2 linked regions of the Solidesulfovibrio magneticus RS-1 genome follow. Each later gene encodes a partner of the first gene's protein in a complex. Links are inferred from orthologs where the notes say so. Each region holds a gene or a part of one and is shown in the gene's direction. Other genes may lie near its edges.

Region 1 (8,210 bases):
GGGGCCGCATCCGCGAATCCTTCCAACAGGCCGAAGCCATTGAACGGGCCCTGGCCGCAACGCTTGGCATAGACATCCATGAAAATACTTTTGGTTGCGGGCGGCTGGTCGAGTGAGCGGGCCGTTTCGCTCTCCGGCGCGGTCCAGATCGAAAAAGCCCTGACGTCCCTTGGCCACGAGGTCGTGCCCTATGACCTCTCCCACGATTTCCCCGGCTTTGTGCGACGGGCCAAGGCCTGCGACTTCGTGTTTCTCAGCCTCCACGGCGCGCCGGGCGAGGACGGACTGCCCCAGGCGCTTCTGGACGCCGCCGGCGTGCCCTATCAGGGCAGCGGCCCGGCCGGTTCGTTTCTTGCGCTGAACAAGGCCGCCTCCAAGCAGCTTTTCCTCGAGGCCTGCCTGCCCACGCCGCGCTGGACGTTCGTGCCCCGCGACGCCGGCACGAGCGCGCGCCCGGATTTCCCCCTGCCCTGGTTCGTCAAGCCCAACCTCGGCGGATCGAGTATCCACATGACCCTGGTGCGCCGGGCCGAGGAGCTGCCGGCCGCCCTGGAAAAAGTCTTTGCCCACGGCGACGACGCGCTGATTGAGGAAGGGCTTTCCGGTCCGGAACTCACCTGCGCCGTCCTGGGCGACGAAGCCTTGCCGCCCATACTCATCCGGCCCAAGGCCGGGGAGTTTTTTGATTACGCCAGCAAGTACGAGCCGGACGCGGCCGACGAGATCTGCCCGGCCCCAGTGGAACCAGCCGTGACCGAAGAACTTTCGCGCCTGAGTCTGGCCGCCCACCGGGTTCTCGGGCTTTGCGGCTACAGCCGGGCGGATTTCATCCTGGCCCCGGAGGGCCTGAGGCTCCTGGAGGTCAACACCCTGCCCGGCATGACGCCGACGAGCCTTTTGCCGCGCGCGGCGGCAACGGCGGGCCTGAGCTTCGCCGATCTTATCGCGCGCCTGATCGAACTTGGCCTTGCGCAGCAAGCCAAGAGGCCTTAAGTGAGCGCTGCACCCGGGGATGCCCGGCCCTTTACGCCGGCCCCTTTCCGATATACCCTGCCGCCGGCCGCAAGTTGCGGTCCTTAGCGAACACGTCCGGAGACACGCATGAAAGCCATTTTGGCCCTCGAAGACGGCACCCTTTTCCACGGCCACACTTTTACCGGCGAGGGCAGCGCCGGCGGCGAAGTCATCTTCAACACCGGCATGACCGGCTACCAGGAAGTCCTCACCGATCCGTCCTACACCGGGCAGATGGTGTGCATGACCTATCCCCACGTCGGCAACTACGGCATCAACCCCGAGGACATCGAATCGGCCCACATCCGCGTGGCCGGCTTCATCGTCAAGGAATGCTGCAAGGAGCCCTCCAACTGGCGCTCCACCATGACCCTGCCCGAATACCTGACCAGCCAGGGTATCACGGGCATCGAAGGCATCGACACCCGGGCGCTGACCCGTCACCTGCGCCTGCATGGAGCCATGCGGGGCTACATTTCCACCGACGTGTCCGATCCCCAACGCGTGGTCGGGCTGGCCAAGGGCCTGCCGTCCATGGAAGGCCTGGGCCTGGCCGACCGGGTCTGCTGCGACGCGCCGTTCACCTGGTCCGGCACGGCCATGGAGCCGGCCAAGATCGTGGACGGGACCTACGCCTGGCCCGGAACCGGCCCCAGGCTGGTGGTCTTCGACATGGGCATCAAGTGGAACATCCTGCGGCTTCTGACCGCCCAGGGCTTCGACATGCTGGTGGTGCCCTACACCACCACGGCCGAACAGGTGCGCAAGCTCGGCCCCGACGCGGTCTTTCTCTCCCCCGGCCCGGGCGACCCGGCGGCCCTGACCGATCTGGTCCATACCACGTCGCTTCTGGTCAACGAATACCCCCTGGCCGGCATCTGCCTGGGCCATCAGCTCCTGGGTCTGGCCCTTGGCGGGCGCACCTTCAAGCTCAAGTTTGGCCACCACGGGCTTAACCATCCGGTCAAGGATCTCCAGACCGGCCGTATCGAGATATCCTCGCAAAACCACGGTTTTTGCGTGGACATCGAGAGCCTGTCCGACGTAGAGTTGACTCACGTCAATTTAAACGACAACACCCTTGAGGGCTTTGCCCACAAGAAGAAACCCGTCATCGCCATTCAGTACCACCCTGAGGCGGCGCCGGGTCCCCATGACAGCCGGTATTTCTTCAGCCGCTTCCGCAATCTGGTGCGCAAGGAAACGGGCAAATAAGCACGGGCGCCACAGCGCCGGGGTAGCATGTCAGGTGAACTGACCAAAGCTCGGGCCCAGATCAACAAGGTCGGGACGTTCCTCAAGCAGGCCAAGCCCCTGCCGGCCGTCTCGGCCTTGTACGAAGCCATCGCGGCGGTCATGCGAACGCCGCTTATCCGTTCGGAAAAAGAAGAGTTTTCCAAGCTTATCACCGACGCGGTCCTGCACCTTAACGGCGACAGGAATCTGCGCACCATCTATCCCCTCATCCTCGATTACAAGCCCGGCGCGGAAAAAGAGCTGGCAGACCAGCTCTTCAATGTCCTTGGCGAACTGCAAGCCACGGCTGTGGAAGCGGCCAAGGACATTATCGCCGACAAGGAACAGCGCATTGCCGAGGGTCTGGCCCAAGGCAAGCTCCTTATCGAGGAAAAGCGCATCGACGAGGCCAAGGCGCTGCTGGAAAAGCTCGCCCGGGAACATCCCCATGACGCCGATCTGCGCGCCCGCATCGCTGAGCTTTTCATCGGCGGCGAACTCTACGAAGAAGCGTTTTCCTACCTCGACGAAGCCATCGAGCTTTCGCCCGACCAGATCCATCACTACAACCGCATCGCCATTGTCCTTCGCAAGCTACGCAAGTACGACATCGCTGAACGCTATTTCATGCGGGCGGCGGAGTTCGCCAAGTCCGACCCCAACCTCTATTTCAACCTGGGCCGGCTCTATGTCGACTGGGAACGCTGGGACAAGGCCGAAAAATCGTCACGTCTGGCCCTGCGCCTGTCGCCGGAATTCGTCGAGGCCAGAAAACTCCTCAACTATGCCCTCAAGAAGCAAGGCAAGGAGCCCGAAACCGCCTGAACCGGCGAGCCTGGGCATCTGCCCGGCCACCCTCCTTTGGCTTGCAAAACGACAAGACGGCGCACCGTCAAACGGCGCGCCGTCTTTTCACACCAAAGCGACGACCTTGGTCGGGGCGCTAACTGGAGCCATTGGCTGAGGTGGGAGCACCGCCTCGGCTGCAGCCGCTTTTCCCAGGCTGCACAACCCATCTTCCCCCGTTGCCGTTTTGGTGTCGGTGGCCTTAGCCTCTCGGCCGCCGGCCTTGAGCGCCAACCTCGACTACTTTACCTTCCCAGCCGGCAGAGAGCGCATCCACGCCGCCCCCCTTTGAAGCATTGTTCCAATTGCAGGGGGCCGGGGGGATCATCCCCTCGGCTGCCGGAGCAATTTTCTTTTTGTTTCCAGGCTATTCCCTGGGCGTAAGACGCAGGACGACGAGTTCGGACGCGCCCCAGCTCGGGGCCAGGCGTTCCAGTTCGGTCCGGGGCAGTTGCACGACAATGGGTTTTTTGGAGGCGTCCAGCCAGGCCAGCACGGCCAGCATGGCCGCTTCGTTCATGGCCGTGCAGCCGACCGTCGGCGCGCCGGGCCGCCGCCACAGATGGAAGAAAATGCACGAACCGGCTCCGGGCTTGGTGTCCGGCGCATTGTGGTCCACCATGAGGCCGTAGCGGTACAGGCCGTCGGGGCGCAGCATCCGGTCGGGCGAGGACCAATCCACGGCCGGGACGGTGTTTTCGTCCACAATACGATTGTACCAGCGGGAACTTATGCTCTCCACGCACACCGTCTGGTCGGTGACCCGGTGCATGGGCATCTTGGCCGGCTGCCACAGGTCTTCGGGGCGGTAGGCGAAGGCCGTACCAAAGGCAAACACACCGGCCGGCGAACGGCCGTCGCCCTCCACCTTGACCGGTCCCGGCCCAAGAGGCGTTTGCCCGTGCACCCCCCGGCCCCAGGCCAGGCCGTTTTTGCCGAGAGTAACGGCCACGTCGTCGCCCACCGGCCGCCAAGAGCCAGGCCCCGAGCGTTCGAAGCGGCGCATACGGGCTTGATTGTCGTCAAAGCTTTCGGTCACCACCAGCACGAGTTGGCGGGAGCCGTCCAGGGGCGATTTACCTGCCTGGATGGTCGCAGCTTGGCCGCTGCGCCCGGCGGCCGCCGGGGTTGTGGGGCCGGCCGTGCGGCAGGCAGGCAGACAAACGAGCAACAGGAGACCGAGCAGCAAAAGCCTAAACGAGCGAACCATGGCCATCTCCAAGTAAGAGGTCAAAACGGCATGACACGCTGAGTCTAACTCACCGTAAGGCTTTATGGGAAGCATTTCGGAAAATGTCGTTGGGCGAATCCACGTTCTGGTGATTCGCGTCGTCTTGACATGTTCCCTGGCTATGGCATGGTGCATAGACAGTTGAATATGTTGGCGCAATCCCCCGCAAAAGCCCCGCACGCAACGGGCGCAAAGCTGAAAGAATCGGGGTTTTTTGCCGTACCCTGATTCACATCACCCCGTCCGGGTCAGACCGGGGCCGGCCGCGCCCCATTGGCCCCAGGCTTTGGAGAAAACACATGATCGCATGGGACGAATCTTTGGCCGTGGGCGTGACGGAAATCGACGAACAGCACCAAGCCATCATCCGCCTCATCAATGATCTGGCCGCCAGACAGGGACAGGCCGAGGAAGCCGACGCCGCCAAGGCCCTGGCCTTTTTGCGCGCCTATCTCCACGACCACTTCGACCTCGAAACCGAACTCATGCTTGATCTTGGCTACCCCGAACTCGACGCCCACCGCCAGCAGCATGAACTCTTCGCCAACCATGTCATCTTTTTCGAGATCGAAAAGGAATTCGGCGTGGTCAGCGAACAAATGCTGGCCGACATCCTGGTCTTTCTCAAGGAGTGGTTCATCAGCCACATCACCCAGGAAGACAAGGCGCTTGGCGAATTCGTGCGCGTTCAGGCCATGTCCGGGTAGCGGGAGGGAAGAAATGCCTCCGGCGGCCGGGGGGATGATCCCCCCGGACCCCTGCAATGAAAGAAGGGGGTTCAAGGGGACGGGCGCAGATTGACGCTCTGCTCGGCGCAGAAGGCAAGAAGCCGTCGATCAAGGCCGAAGCAGCCGCAGTCTGTTCACAATAACACGGCCCCGGTTCGCTGCCGCGAACCGGGGCCGTGTTTCGTCCGGTAAAGGGGCGCGTCAGAACCAGCGTTTCTTGACGAAAACCGCGCTCAGAGCAAAAGCAAAGGCCAACGAGGCCAGGACGATGTAGACAAAGGCCTGAGGTTCGTCCTGCAGCGGCAGCTTGACGTTCATGCCAAACAGGCCGGCCAGGATGTTGGGGATCATGAGAATGATGGTGAAGCAGGTCAAAAACTTCATGGTGACGTTCAAATTATTGGAAACGATGGAAGCAAAAGCGTCCATGAGGCCGCTTAAAATATCGGTGTAGATCTTGGTCATGCTGATGGCCTGCTTGTTTTCAATGAGCGCGTCTTCGAGCAGGTCCCGCTCGTCCTCGTCCAGGGCGATGATTTTTCGTCGCAAGAGCGTCTTCATAATGAGGTTGTTGGATTGCAGCGAGGTGATGAAGTAGACGAGGCTTTTTTCGATGTTGACGAGGCCAATGAGCTCCTCGTTTCGCGAGGACTTGTGCAACTCCTGCTCGATGAGATTGGTCAGGCGGTTGATCTCCCGCAGATCGGCCAGGAACTGCAGCGCGTTTCGCTGCAAGAGCTGAATGACGAACCGGCCGGGCCGCTCCGGGGTGCACTGCTTGGCCAGGCCATCGACGAAATGGCGCGTCAGCTCGTTTTCCACCTTGGACACCGTCACCACATGATCCCCGGCGACGATGACGCCCTGGGCAACGGTGGCGAAGGGCACGCCGCCCGAGGTCTCGTCGTGGCGCACCGGCACGCGCAGCACCAGCAGCAGCACGCCGTCCTCCTGCTCAATGCGCGACCGTTCGTCCACGTCCAGGGGATCGGTCAGGAAATCCAGCGGCACGCCGAGTTCCCGGACGATGTACTGGATCTCGTCCTCGCTCGGATCGACCATGTGAATCCAGCATTTCCGCGTCACGCTGTCGACGATCTGCGGCTTGCCGGCCTCGCCGATGAAACACTGCATCATGATGCGGACTCCTTGGAATCAAGAAACAGGGACAGGGGCGGCATCGTCCATGGGAATGCGCTCCGCCACACTGCGGAAGCTTTGGGATCAGGCCAGGGAAACGAGCAGCTCGGCCACCTTGCGGCTGTCGGCCTGGCCGGAATCGTCGGACCGGGCCAGCGGCACGTCCACCACTTCCACGCCCAGGCGGCGGATGGCCGGGATGTCCAGGCCGCCGTCGTAGCGCCCTCCCCGGCTGTCCACGAAGACGAAGCGCAGCAGGTCCTCGCGGCGGCAGGCCTTGGCGCAGCCGGCTTCCAGGGCGTCCAGGAGCCGGCGCGTCTGGTCGGCCACGGTCAGGCCCTGCTGTTCGGGATCGTGCCCGAGATTGGGGATGTAGACCTTGGGACAATCGGCGGCGGCCACGGCGTCGCCCACGCCCTGGGGGAGCAGGTTGGCCATGAGGCTCGAATAGAAGCTGCCGTAGGGAAAGCAGATGACCTCGGCCTGACGGATGAGCTTGTCGGTCTTGTCGCGGATGCGCACGCTGGCCGGGGTCGGGTCGTCGAGGCTGGCGGTCAGCCACAGGGACTCGATGGGCGCGTCGATGGGCGCGGCTTCCTTGCCGGTCATGTTGTGCTGACCAATGAGCACCCGACCGTCGGCCAGGCGGCAGGCCAGGTGCAGGTCGGCGTTGACGATGGGCCGCACCACGCCCCGGGCCTCGACCAGCTGCATAAAGAGGTAGATGACCGGGTCGAGCATCCGGTTGTAGTTGAAATAGCCGCCGGCCAGGATGCAGTTGCCGATGCTGGCCCCGCGCAGGTCGAAATCCTTGGGACGGCGTTCGTTGAAAAAGCGCAGATGGGTGCGGATGATCTTGCGCAGGGGATCGGGCACCCGGCGGATGAGCGGGTCTTCGCCGTTCATGATCCGTACGAGCTTAGCCGCCAGTTCGTCCTGGGGCGCGTCCTTGGGCAGGCGGTGGGCAAAAAGCTCGAACACGGCCGGATTGCCGGTGATGCTGCGGTCGGCCAGGGCCATGATGCGGTTTCGCAGATCGCCCACGGCCGGCATCCCGAAGGCCTTGCGCAGCACGGCCGAGGAACCGCCGGAATCAAAGGGCGTGATCAAGTGGATGGAATTGGCGGTGTATTCAATCAGCGTGGTACTGAGGTCGCGAAGCGCCGTGCCGCCGCTGAAAAAGAGCACGCGCGGTCCCAGTTCCGGAGCGCGGCGGAAAAGCGCCGCCCGGGACGGATCGGGCAGGCGCACGGTGCGGGCGATGCGCGCCCGGGGCGATGGCTTGGCGTCTGGCACGTCGGTTCCTTCAATAGCGTCGAGGCTCGGTACAGGCAATGTCGTCATGGCCGACCTTCGTCGGCGCGCCAGAGGATGTCCTGGCACAACTGGGCCGCGTGGGAAACGTCCGTGCCGCCTAAGAGCGCCAGCACCGGCAGTTCTCCCAGGGCGGCGAGATAGGCGGCCGGATCGGCCGGGCGCGGACCGGCCAGAAACAGCACGCCTAGGTCCTTGGTGATGGCCGGGACCAGTTCGGGCGCGGCTGCCAACGTGGTCCAGCGCGCGTCCACGGGGCCGCCGCCGCGTTTCCAGCACAGCACGATCAGGGCGTGAAGCCCGGCCCGAAGGCGCACCCGCCCCGGCCCGAAACACGTCTCAATGGGGGCGTCATGTTTGGATTCAAGCCCCCATAGCGCATCAGGCGGCAAGGCGGCATAAGCGGCCCGCTCGGCCGGGTCAAGAAGCCCATGCAGGCGGTCGTTGCCCAGGATCGTTCCGGGGTTGACCCGGGGCGGCCGGGCTACGCCGCAACACCCGAAGCCGTTGGGTTCGGAGGTAACGAACAAGCGGTCGTTGGTGACGAAATCCGCGCCGCGCCGCACCAGTTCCAAAGCCAGGGTGGTCTTGCCCGCGCCGGCCAGCCCGGCCAGGGCCAGGGCGGCCTCTCCCCGAGCCACGGCGGCGGCATGGAGCAGCGCCGCGCCCCGGGCCAGTTCCCGATCGGCCAGCCGGGCGTT
Region 2 (9,177 bases), 200 kb from region 1 along the record:
GGTGTAAAGCACCATGTGGTCCTGGATCCACAGCTTGGTGAGCTGGTCCAGGATGACCACCAGCACGGCGATGGGCAGGGCGATCCGATAGCTTTTACGCATGGGCTAGATTCCCTCGGCGGCCAACACGGCGGCGCAACGCGGACACAGGTCCGGGTGCTGCGGGCCGGCCATTTCCTCGCTGTAGATCCAGCACCGGGCGCATTTCTGGCCCTTGGCCCGGGCCACGCCCACAAACGCGCCGGACACGGCTTCGCAGGCGACGGCGTCGGCCGGGGCTTGCCCGGCCGGGACCAGCGTCACCTGGGAGACGATGAACACCTCGCGCAGGTCCATGCCCAGGCCCGACACCGAGGCCAGCACGTCCTCGGGCAGATAGAGCGAAATGGCCGTCTCCAGGGACTGGCCCACCTCGCCGGCCTTGCGCCGGGGTTCGATGGCCCTGGTCACTTCGGCCCGCAGGGCGGCCACGATGTCCAACTGTTCGCGCAGGGCCTCGTCCAGCCGCCAGCCCGTAACGTCCAGGGGCTCCATGGCGAAGACGGACGCGCCCGGCCCGCGCTGGCCGGGCTGGGTGTGGCGGAAGACTTCCTCGGCAGTAAACGACAGGATCGGGGCCATGTCCAGGAGCAGCACGCGCAGGATGCGCCACAGCGCGGCCTGGGCCGAGCGGCGCTCGTGGGAAGCGCCGGCCGAGACGTAGAGCCGGTCCTTTAAGATGTCGAGGTAGAAGGCCGACAGGTCGGTGACGCACAGGTTGTGCAGGGTGTGGAACACCTTGTGGAACTCGTAGGCCTCGTAGGCTTCGGCCATACGCTGATGGCCGGCGGCCACGGCCTCCAGGGCGTAGCGGTCCAGGGGCAGCATGTCGGCCGGGGCCACGTCATGGGCGGTCGGGTCGAAATCGGAAAGATTGCCGAGGATGAACCGGCAGGTGTTGCGGATGCGGCGGTAGGCCTCGACCAGCCGGGCCAGGATCTCCTCGGAGATGCGGATGTCGTCGCGGTAGTCCACGGCCGACGTCCACAGGCGCAGGATCTCGGCCCCGTGCTTGTCGATGATCTCCTGGGGTTCCATGCCGTTGCCCAGGGACTTGGACATCTTGCGGCCTTCGCCGTCAACGACGTAGCCGTGGGTGAGCACCTGCTTGTAGGGCGCGACGCCGCGCGTGCCCATGGAGGCCAGAAGCGAGCTGTGGAACCAACCGCGATGCTGGTCCGAGCCTTCGAGATACATGTTGGCCGGGAAGCCGAGTTCCGGGCGCTTTTCGAGGACAGCGGCAAAGCTCGTGCCCGAGTCGAACCAGACATCGAGGATGTCGGTCTCCTTGCGCCAGTGGGTCCCGCCGCATTGGGGGCAGGTCAGCCCGGCCGGCACGATGACGTCAAGGGCCGCCTCGAACCAGTAGTCGCAGCCCCGCTCGTGGTCGGCGAATTTCGTGGCCACCGAGCGCATCCAGTCGGCGTCGTTGTAGGCAGCGTCGCAGGATTCGCAGATAAGGGCCAGGATGGGCACGCCCCAGTTGCGCTGGCGCGAGATGCACCAGTCGGGGCGAAAAGCGATCATGTTGTGGATGCGTTCCTTGCCCCAGGCCGGAATCCACTCCACGTCGTTTTCGATGGCGGACAGGGCCTTTTGACGCAGTTCGCCGGCTTCCATGGCAATAAACCACTGGGTGGTAGCCCGGAAGATGACCGGCTCCTTGCAGCGCCAGCAGTGGGGGTAGGAGTGCTTGAGCTTCTTGGAAGCCAGCAGATGGCCGACCTCGGTCAGCTTCTCGATGACCTTGGGATTGGCCTCCCAGACGGTCAGTCCGGCGAAGTAGGGGACCACGTCCAGGAACCGGCCGGCGTCGTCCAGGGGCGAGAGGATGTCCAGGCCGTTGCGCAGGCCCGTGTCGTAGTCCTCGCGGCCGTGGCCCGGGGCGGTGTGGACCAGGCCCGTGCCGGCGTCCAGGGTGACGTAGTCGGCGGTGACGATGGGGGACGGCCGGTCGTAGAAGGGATGGCGGGCGGCCAAACCTTCCAGGGCCGCGCCCGGGGCTTCGGCCAGGACGGTGGCCTCGGTCCAGCCGAACAATTCGCGCACGGCGTCGAGAAGCTCCAGGGCCAGGACGTACTGGCCTTCGCCTGCGGCCACTAGGGCGTAGGTGAATTCGGGATGCAGCGCCACGGCCATGTTGTCCGGCAGGGTCCAGGGCGTGGTGGTCCAGATGACGGCGTAGGCCTTCCCCGGATCGGCCATGGGGAAGACGTCCTTGATCTTGGGATCGGTCAGGGGGAAACGGACATAGACCGAGGGCGAAACCTCGTCGGCGTATTCCACCTCGGCTTCGGCCAGGGCGGTCTGGCAGGACAGGCACCAATGGATGGGCTTCTTGCCACGATAAACCGAGCCGTTCTCCACAAAATCGCACAAGGCCAAGGCCGTTGCCGCCTCATAAGAGGGACGCATGGTCAGATAAGGATCGTCCCAGTCGCCGAAAACGCCCAGGCGCTTGAATTCCTTGCGCTGGATGTCCACGAATTTCGTGGCGTAATCCCGGCACAGGCGGCGCACGGTGACGGCGGGCAGGTTTTCCTTGCCCTTGGCCTTGAGTTCCTGGGACACCTTGTGCTCGATGGGCAGGCCGTGGCAGTCCCAGCCGGGCACGTAGGGGGCTTGAAAGCCGGCCAGATGGCGCGACTTGACGATGATGTCCTTTAAAATCTTGTTGAGGGCGTGGCCCATGTGCAGGTGGCCGTTGGCATAGGGCGGGCCGTCGTGGAGTATGTAGCGGGGGGCGTTTTCCCGGGCCGCGAGCATGGCTTGGTAAATGCTGTTGTCGGCCCAATATTTCAGGGTTTCCGGCTCCTTCTCCCTGAGGTTGGCCTTCATGGGAAAGGAGGTCTGGGGAAGCCGCAGAGTCTTTTTATAATCGGTGGTCATGACGGGTCCTTGCGCTTGATTCCAGCTTCGGCGCGACGCCGGAGAAACAGGCTTTTTTAATCAAGGCAGAGCGGAAGTCAAGGAAGGGCGGCCGGTCCCGGCGGGCGGCCGCCAACATGCAACAATTCCGTCACCCCCGGCTCCTTGCCAAGGCGCGCCAGACCCGGGCGTCAGCCGGCGGCGGGCCATGGGCGCAAAGGCCTTGCGCGATCAAGCGAACTGGCTTATCCCTTGCCGGTTCCGCATTTGTCGTTTCACCCTCTAAAAAACCACCCCACGCCATGCCCAAACGGACGGACATAAAAAAAATCATGATCATCGGCTCCGGGCCCATTGTCATCGGACAGGCCTGCGAGTTCGACTATTCGGGTTCCCAGGCCGCCAAAGCCCTTAAAGAAGAGGGCTATGAAGTGGTGCTCGTCAATTCCAACCCCGCCACCATCATGACGGACCCGGGATTGGCCGACCGCACCTACATCGAGCCCATCGAACCCGGCACCGTCGCCCGCATCATCGCCCGGGAACGCCCCGACGCGCTGCTGCCGACCCTGGGCGGCCAGACCGGCCTCAACACGGCCGTGGCCCTGGCCGAGTCCGGCGTGTTGGACGAATACGGCGTGGACCTGCTCGGCGCGTCCCTGGACGTCATCAAAAAGGCCGAATCGCGGGAACTGTTCCGCATCGCCATGGACAACATCGGGCTGAAGATTCCGCAAAGCGGCATCTGCCACACTATGGAGGACGTCAAGGAGTGGGGCAAGCGCATTCCCTTCCCCATCATCGTGCGTCCGGCCTATACCCTGGGCGGCACCGGCGGCGGCGTGGCCTACAACCAGGAAGACCTGGAGAAGATTGCCTCGGTCGGCCTGGCCGCCAGCATGAAAAGCGAAATCATGCTGGAGCGCTCGATTATCGGCTGGAAGGAATTCGAGCTTGAGGTGATGCGCGACAAGGCGGACAACTGCGTCATCATCTGTTCCATTGAAAATATCGACCCCATGGGCGTGCACACCGGCGATTCCATCACCGTGGCCCCGGCCCAGACCCTCACCGACGACGAATACCAGCAGATGCGCAACGCCGCCATCGCCATCATGCGCGAGATCGGCGTGGAAACCGGCGGGTCCAACGTCCAATTCGCGGTCAATCCGGCCGATGGCGAAATGGTCATCATCGAGATGAACCCCCGTGTGTCGCGCTCCTCGGCCCTGGCTTCCAAGGCGACCGGCTTTCCCATCGCCAAGATCGCGGCCAAGCTGGCCGTGGGGTACACCCTCGACGAGATCCCCAACGACATCACCCGCGAGACCATGGCGTCCTTCGAGCCTACCATCGACTATTGCGTGGTCAAGATCCCGCGCTTCACCTTTGAGAAGTTCCCGGGCTCGGAAGACTACCTGACCACGGCCATGAAGAGCGTGGGCGAAGCCATGAGCATCGGCCGCAACTTCAAGGAAGCCATGCAAAAGGGCCTGCGCTCCCTGGAGATCGGGGCCACCGGCTTTTCGGCCATAAACGACGTCTGCGAGGCCGACCGGGACACCTTGCTGGCCGCCCTTCGCCGGCCCAATTCCCGGCGGATGTTCCAGGTGCGCGAAGCTATGCGCTGCGGCGTCTCCCTGGAAGACATTTTCGAGGCCACCTGGATCGACCCCTGGTACTTGCGCCAGTTCAAGGAAATTGTCGACATGGAAGCGCGCATCGCCGCCTTCCCCAAGGACAAGATTTCCCCGGCCAACGCCGACTGCCGCGAGCTTATCGCCGACGCCAAGAAAAACGGCTTCTCCGATCCCCAACTCGCCACGATCCTGGGCCTGCCGTCGAGCCTCGATGCCCGCAAGCTGCGCAAGGACATGAGCATCACCCCCACGTACTACCTTGTCGACACCTGCGCCGCCGAGTTTGAGGCTTACACGCCGTATTACTATTCGACATACGAAACCGGCAAGGAAGTGGCCCCCAAGGCCGCCCGCAAGGTCGTCATCCTCGGCGGCGGCCCCAACCGCATCGGCCAGGGCATCGAGTTCGACTATTGCTGCTGCCACGCCTCGTATGCGCTGCGCGAGATGGGCGTGGAGTCGATCATGGTCAACTCCAACCCCGAAACCGTCTCCACCGACTACGACACCTCCGACCGGCTGTATTTCGAGCCGCTGACCTTCGAGGACGTGCTCAACATCCTGGAAGTCGAAAAGCCCGAGGGCGTCATCGTCCAGTTCGGCGGCCAGACGCCGCTCAATCTGGCCGTGCCGCTTTTAAACGCCGGCGTGCGCATCCTGGGCACCTCGCCCGACAGCATCGACCGGGCCGAGAACCGCGAACGCTTCCAGACGCTGCTCCAAAAGCTTGGCCTGCGTCAGCCGGCCAACGGCACGGCGTTTACCGTGGAAGACGCCGCGACCATCGCCGACAAGATCGGCTATCCCGTGGTGGTGCGCCCGTCCTACGTGCTGGGCGGCCGGGCCATGGAGATCGTCTACGACCGGGCGGACCTCGAGAACTACTTCAAGGTCGCCGTGGTCGCCTCGGGTAAGCACCCGATCCTCATCGACAAGTTCCTGGTCAACGCCACCGAGGTGGACGTGGACGCCGTGTCCGACGGCACCGACACCTACGTGGCCGGCGTCATGGAGCACATCGAGGAAGCCGGCATCCATTCCGGCGACTCGGCCTGCGTGCTGCCGCCCCACAGCCTTGATCCGGCGCTGATCAAGGAAATCGAACGCCAGACCGTGGCCCTGGCCGAGGAACTCGGTGTCGTGGGCCTCATGAACATCCAGTTCGCGGTGAAAGACGGCGACATCTACATCCTCGAAGTCAATCCCCGGGCCTCGCGCACCTCGCCCTTTGTGTCCAAGGCCACGGGAGTGCCCCTGGCCAAGCTGGCCACCAAGGTCATCATGGGCCAGAAGCTGAAGGATCTCAATCCCTGGGCCGAGCGCAAGTCCGGCTACTACGCGGTCAAGGAATCGGTCTTCCCGTTCAACCGCTTCCCGGGCGTGGACGTCCTGCTCGGACCGGAAATGCGCTCCACCGGCGAAGTCATGGGTGTGGACGAGTGCGTGGGACTGGCCTTCATGAAAAGCCAGCTCGGGGCCGGCCAGGTGCTGCCCCAGCAGGGGACCGTGTTTCTGTCCATCGCCGACAACGCCAAGGACGAGGTGCTGCCTGCGGCCCAGATCCTCGGCGAGCTGGGTTTCAAGATCCTGGCCACCAAGGGCACGGCCGCCTATCTCCAAGGGAAGGGCATTGCCGTGACCCCGGTGCTCAAGGTCTTCGAAGGCCGGCCCAATATTGTTGACCACATGAAAAACCGCGAGGTCGATCTGGTGGTCAACCTCGTGTCCGACAAGCGCACCGTGCGCGATTCCATGTCCATCCGGCAGACGGCGCTTTTGTACGGCATCCCGTACACCACCACCGCCGCCGGAGCCCGGGCCATGGCCCAGGCCATCCGCGAACTGCGCGGAGCCGGACTCACCGTGAAAAGCTTGCAGGAGTACTACGGGGCCAACTAGGCCCCGGGTGGCGCGTCATGAAAAAGGAATATTGCGGACTGTTCGGCATCTACGGCCACCCCGAGGCCGCGCGGATGACCTACTTCGGCCTCTACGCCCTGCAACATCGCGGGCAGGAGTCCGCCGGCATCGTCACCTGGGACGGCACGCGCATCCGCGAACAACGCGGCATGGGCCTGGTCGCCGACGTGTTCAGCGAACGCCACCTGGGCAAGGAACTCAAGGGCTCGGTGGCGGTGGGGCATATCCGCTATTCCACCACGGGCGCGTCGCTTTTGCGCAACTGCCAGCCCTTTCTGGTGCGCTTTGGCAACTACAACCTCGCCATCGCCCACAACGGCAACCTGGTCAACACCATGGAGCTGCGCGAGGAACTGGAAGCCAGCGATTCCATCTTCCAGACCACCATCGACTCCGAGGTCATTGTCCACCTCATTGCCAAGTACTTAAACGGCTGTTCCCTGGAAGAAGCCGTCATCAAGGCCTGCAACAAGGTCAAGGGTTCCTATTCCTTGCTCCTTTTGTGCAACGACAAGATCATCGCCGTGCGCGATCCCCACGGCATCCGGCCGCTCATGCTCGGCCGCATGGGCGACGCCTACGTGTTGGCCTCCGAGACCTGCGCCTTCGACCTCATGGAGGCCGAGGCCATCCGCTCGGTGGCCCCGGGCGAGATGCTCGTCATCCAGGACCGCCGGCTCCAGTCGTATCGCATCTGCGATCCCCAGCCGGTGCGCCAGTGCGTGTTCGAACTCATCTACTTCGCCCGGCCCGACTCCGAGGTCTTCGGCGAGGTGGTCTACGAACGCCGCAAGCAGATGGGCTGCACCCTGGCCCATGAAGCGCCGGTGGACGCCGATTACGTCATGCCGTTCCCCGACTCCGGTTTCTACGCCGCCATCGGCTATTCCCAGGCCTCAGGCCTGCCCTTTGAGATGAGCATGGTGCGCAACCACTACGTGGGCCGCACCTTCATCCAGCCCTCCCAGGACATGCGCGACTTCAGCGTCCGGGTGAAGCTCAATCCGGTCAAGAGCATGATCAAGGGCAAGCGCATCCTCATCGTCGAGGATTCCATCGTGCGCGGCACCACCATCCGCACCCGGGTCAAACGCCTGCGCGAACTCGGCGCCCGCGAGATCCACATGCGCGTGTCCTGTCCGCCCATTCGCTACCCGTGCTTCTACGGCATCGACTTCTCCTCCAAGGGCGAACTCATCGCCGCCCACCAGTCCGTGGACGACATCGCCCGTTTCATTGGCCTGGACTCCCTGCACTACCTCTCCATCGAGGGCCTTTTGGAGTCGGTGCGCGGCAACAGCCAGGAACCGCCGTACTGCATGGCCTGTTTCGACGGCAACTACATCATCCCGCCCTGCGGCGAGGGACTCAAAACCTGCCTGGACGACGTGTCCCTGGCTCTTTCCTGGTAGTCCTCCATGAACCTCAATATCGATCTGGCCTCGGCCAAGGACAAGTCTCTGTCCAAGCTCTTGCTCTCGGCTGCCAAGCCTTTTCTCGCCCCCTACGGCGAGGTGCTGGCCCTGGAGATCAAAAGCGCCGAGCGCTCCGTGCGCGTGGACGTCTTGCCCCTGGGCGAGAGCGAACCCATCCGGGTGGAGCTGGCCGGCTACGGCCTGGCCACCGACGAGACCGGGCGCGGCTGGCTGACCTTCCAAAGCCTGACCACCTCCCGGGAGTGGCTCACGCGTATCGCCGACAAGGCCCTGGCCGACCGGCGCATCAAGCTCCCCTCGGCCACGCCCATGGCCATGTTGCAGGCCATGTTGTAGATTGTTGGAGATAGCGAATATTGCAAGCGCGCCGGGCGACCGGCGCGCTTTTTTTTATGAAGATGCCTCCGGCGGCTGGGGGCCTGAGGCCCCCAGACCCCCCGTATGGAGAAAGTTTTAAAGGGGTTGGGACGAAGGTTGGGTTCTTTGTCGGTCAGGAGGTGCAGAAGGCGGGCGTTGCCGCTGGACGGGAACCACTTTTTATTTCCCCCATTTTGTTCCGTAAATTCAAAGCTCTTGGCAGTCTGGGCGGGCGGGCAGGAAAAAAGCCAATTTTAATTTATTTTCCTGCATGTTACCTCTGGCATACAAGGCTGGTGCAAGCTCCCTGTTCGCTGTTCGGACAACGCTTTCTTCACGAAACCGTTGTTTTTTCCGGCAATGCCGCCTTGCGTCCGCGGCGCATTTCCCTTGGATGCCCGCGCCAGGAGACCGCCATGGAACTGCTCGATCTCGCCGCCGCCCTGCCGGAACCCGAGGACCGGCTGCGCGCCCTGGACGTCCGATCCTGCCTGGGCTGCGGGGCCTGCGCCAGCGGTTGTCCCATCCCCGGCACGCCAGGCATGGAAGGTTTCGATCCGCGCACGGCCATACGGCTGGTGGCTATGGGCCGGGAGGCCGAAGTCATCGCCTCGGCCTTTCCCTGGGTCTGCACCACCTGCGGCCGCTGCTCCCATGTCTGCCCCATGGGCATCGACCTGCCGGCCGTTTTTGCCCTGCTTCGTGATCTGGCCCCGCGTTCTTCCGTGCCCGGAACCTTGGAAAAGGGCGTGGCCTCGGTGCTGGAGACCGGCAACACCCTGGCCATCCCCCTGGAAGACTACCTCGACACCCTGGCCGACATCGGCGGCGAGCTGGCCGAGGAAGAATGCCCGGGCTTTTATGTGCCTGTGGACAAGAAGAACGCCGAACTGCTCGTCTTCCTCAATTCCAAGGAA

What was found.
Region 2: the proteins of carA (region 1) and carB are in contact, whole or in part, in a solved structure (PDB 1KEE), measured with the Escherichia coli proteins. The link is inferred for Solidesulfovibrio magneticus RS-1 from one-to-one orthologs.

Annotation. Positions count from the first base shown.
Region 1 is NC_012796.1:2,284,631-2,292,840, reverse strand. The notes cover bases 394-3,165. They hold carA (glutamine-hydrolyzing carbamoyl-phosphate synthase small subunit), read left to right. Parts: upstream 394-1,101; coding sequence 1,102-2,229; downstream 2,230-3,165. Other genes in these bases: DMR_RS09600 (tetratricopeptide repeat protein), read left to right, coding at 2,257-3,075; DMR_RS09610 (D-alanine--D-alanine ligase family protein), read left to right, coding at 394-993. Also shown: DMR_RS09615 (HDIG domain-containing metalloprotein), read left to right, coding at 1-116; more of DMR_RS09610, read left to right, coding at 79-393; DMR_RS09595 (L,D-transpeptidase family protein), read right to left, coding at 3,464-4,306; DMR_RS09590 (bacteriohemerythrin), read left to right, coding at 4,627-5,034; DMR_RS09585 (magnesium transporter CorA family protein), read right to left, coding at 5,257-6,192; DMR_RS09580 (GAK system CofD-like protein), read right to left, coding at 6,280-7,539; DMR_RS09575 (HprK-related kinase B), read right to left, coding at 7,536-8,210. UniProt on the Escherichia coli protein: Small subunit of the glutamine-dependent carbamoyl phosphate synthetase (CPSase).
Region 2 is NC_012796.1:2,488,485-2,497,661, reverse strand. Bases 2,908-6,646 are described here. They hold carB (carbamoyl-phosphate synthase large subunit), read left to right. Parts: upstream 2,908-3,209; coding sequence 3,210-6,446; downstream 6,447-6,646. Other genes in these bases: purF (amidophosphoribosyltransferase), read left to right, coding at 6,464-6,646; ileS (isoleucine--tRNA ligase), read right to left, coding at 2,908-2,928. In the rest of the region: lspA (signal peptidase II), read right to left, coding at 1-102; more of ileS, read right to left, coding at 106-2,907; more of purF, read left to right, coding at 6,647-7,879; DMR_RS10535 (hypothetical protein), read left to right, coding at 7,886-8,239; DMR_RS10530 ((Fe-S)-binding protein), read left to right, coding at 8,677-9,177. UniProt on the Escherichia coli protein: Large subunit of the glutamine-dependent carbamoyl phosphate synthetase (CPSase).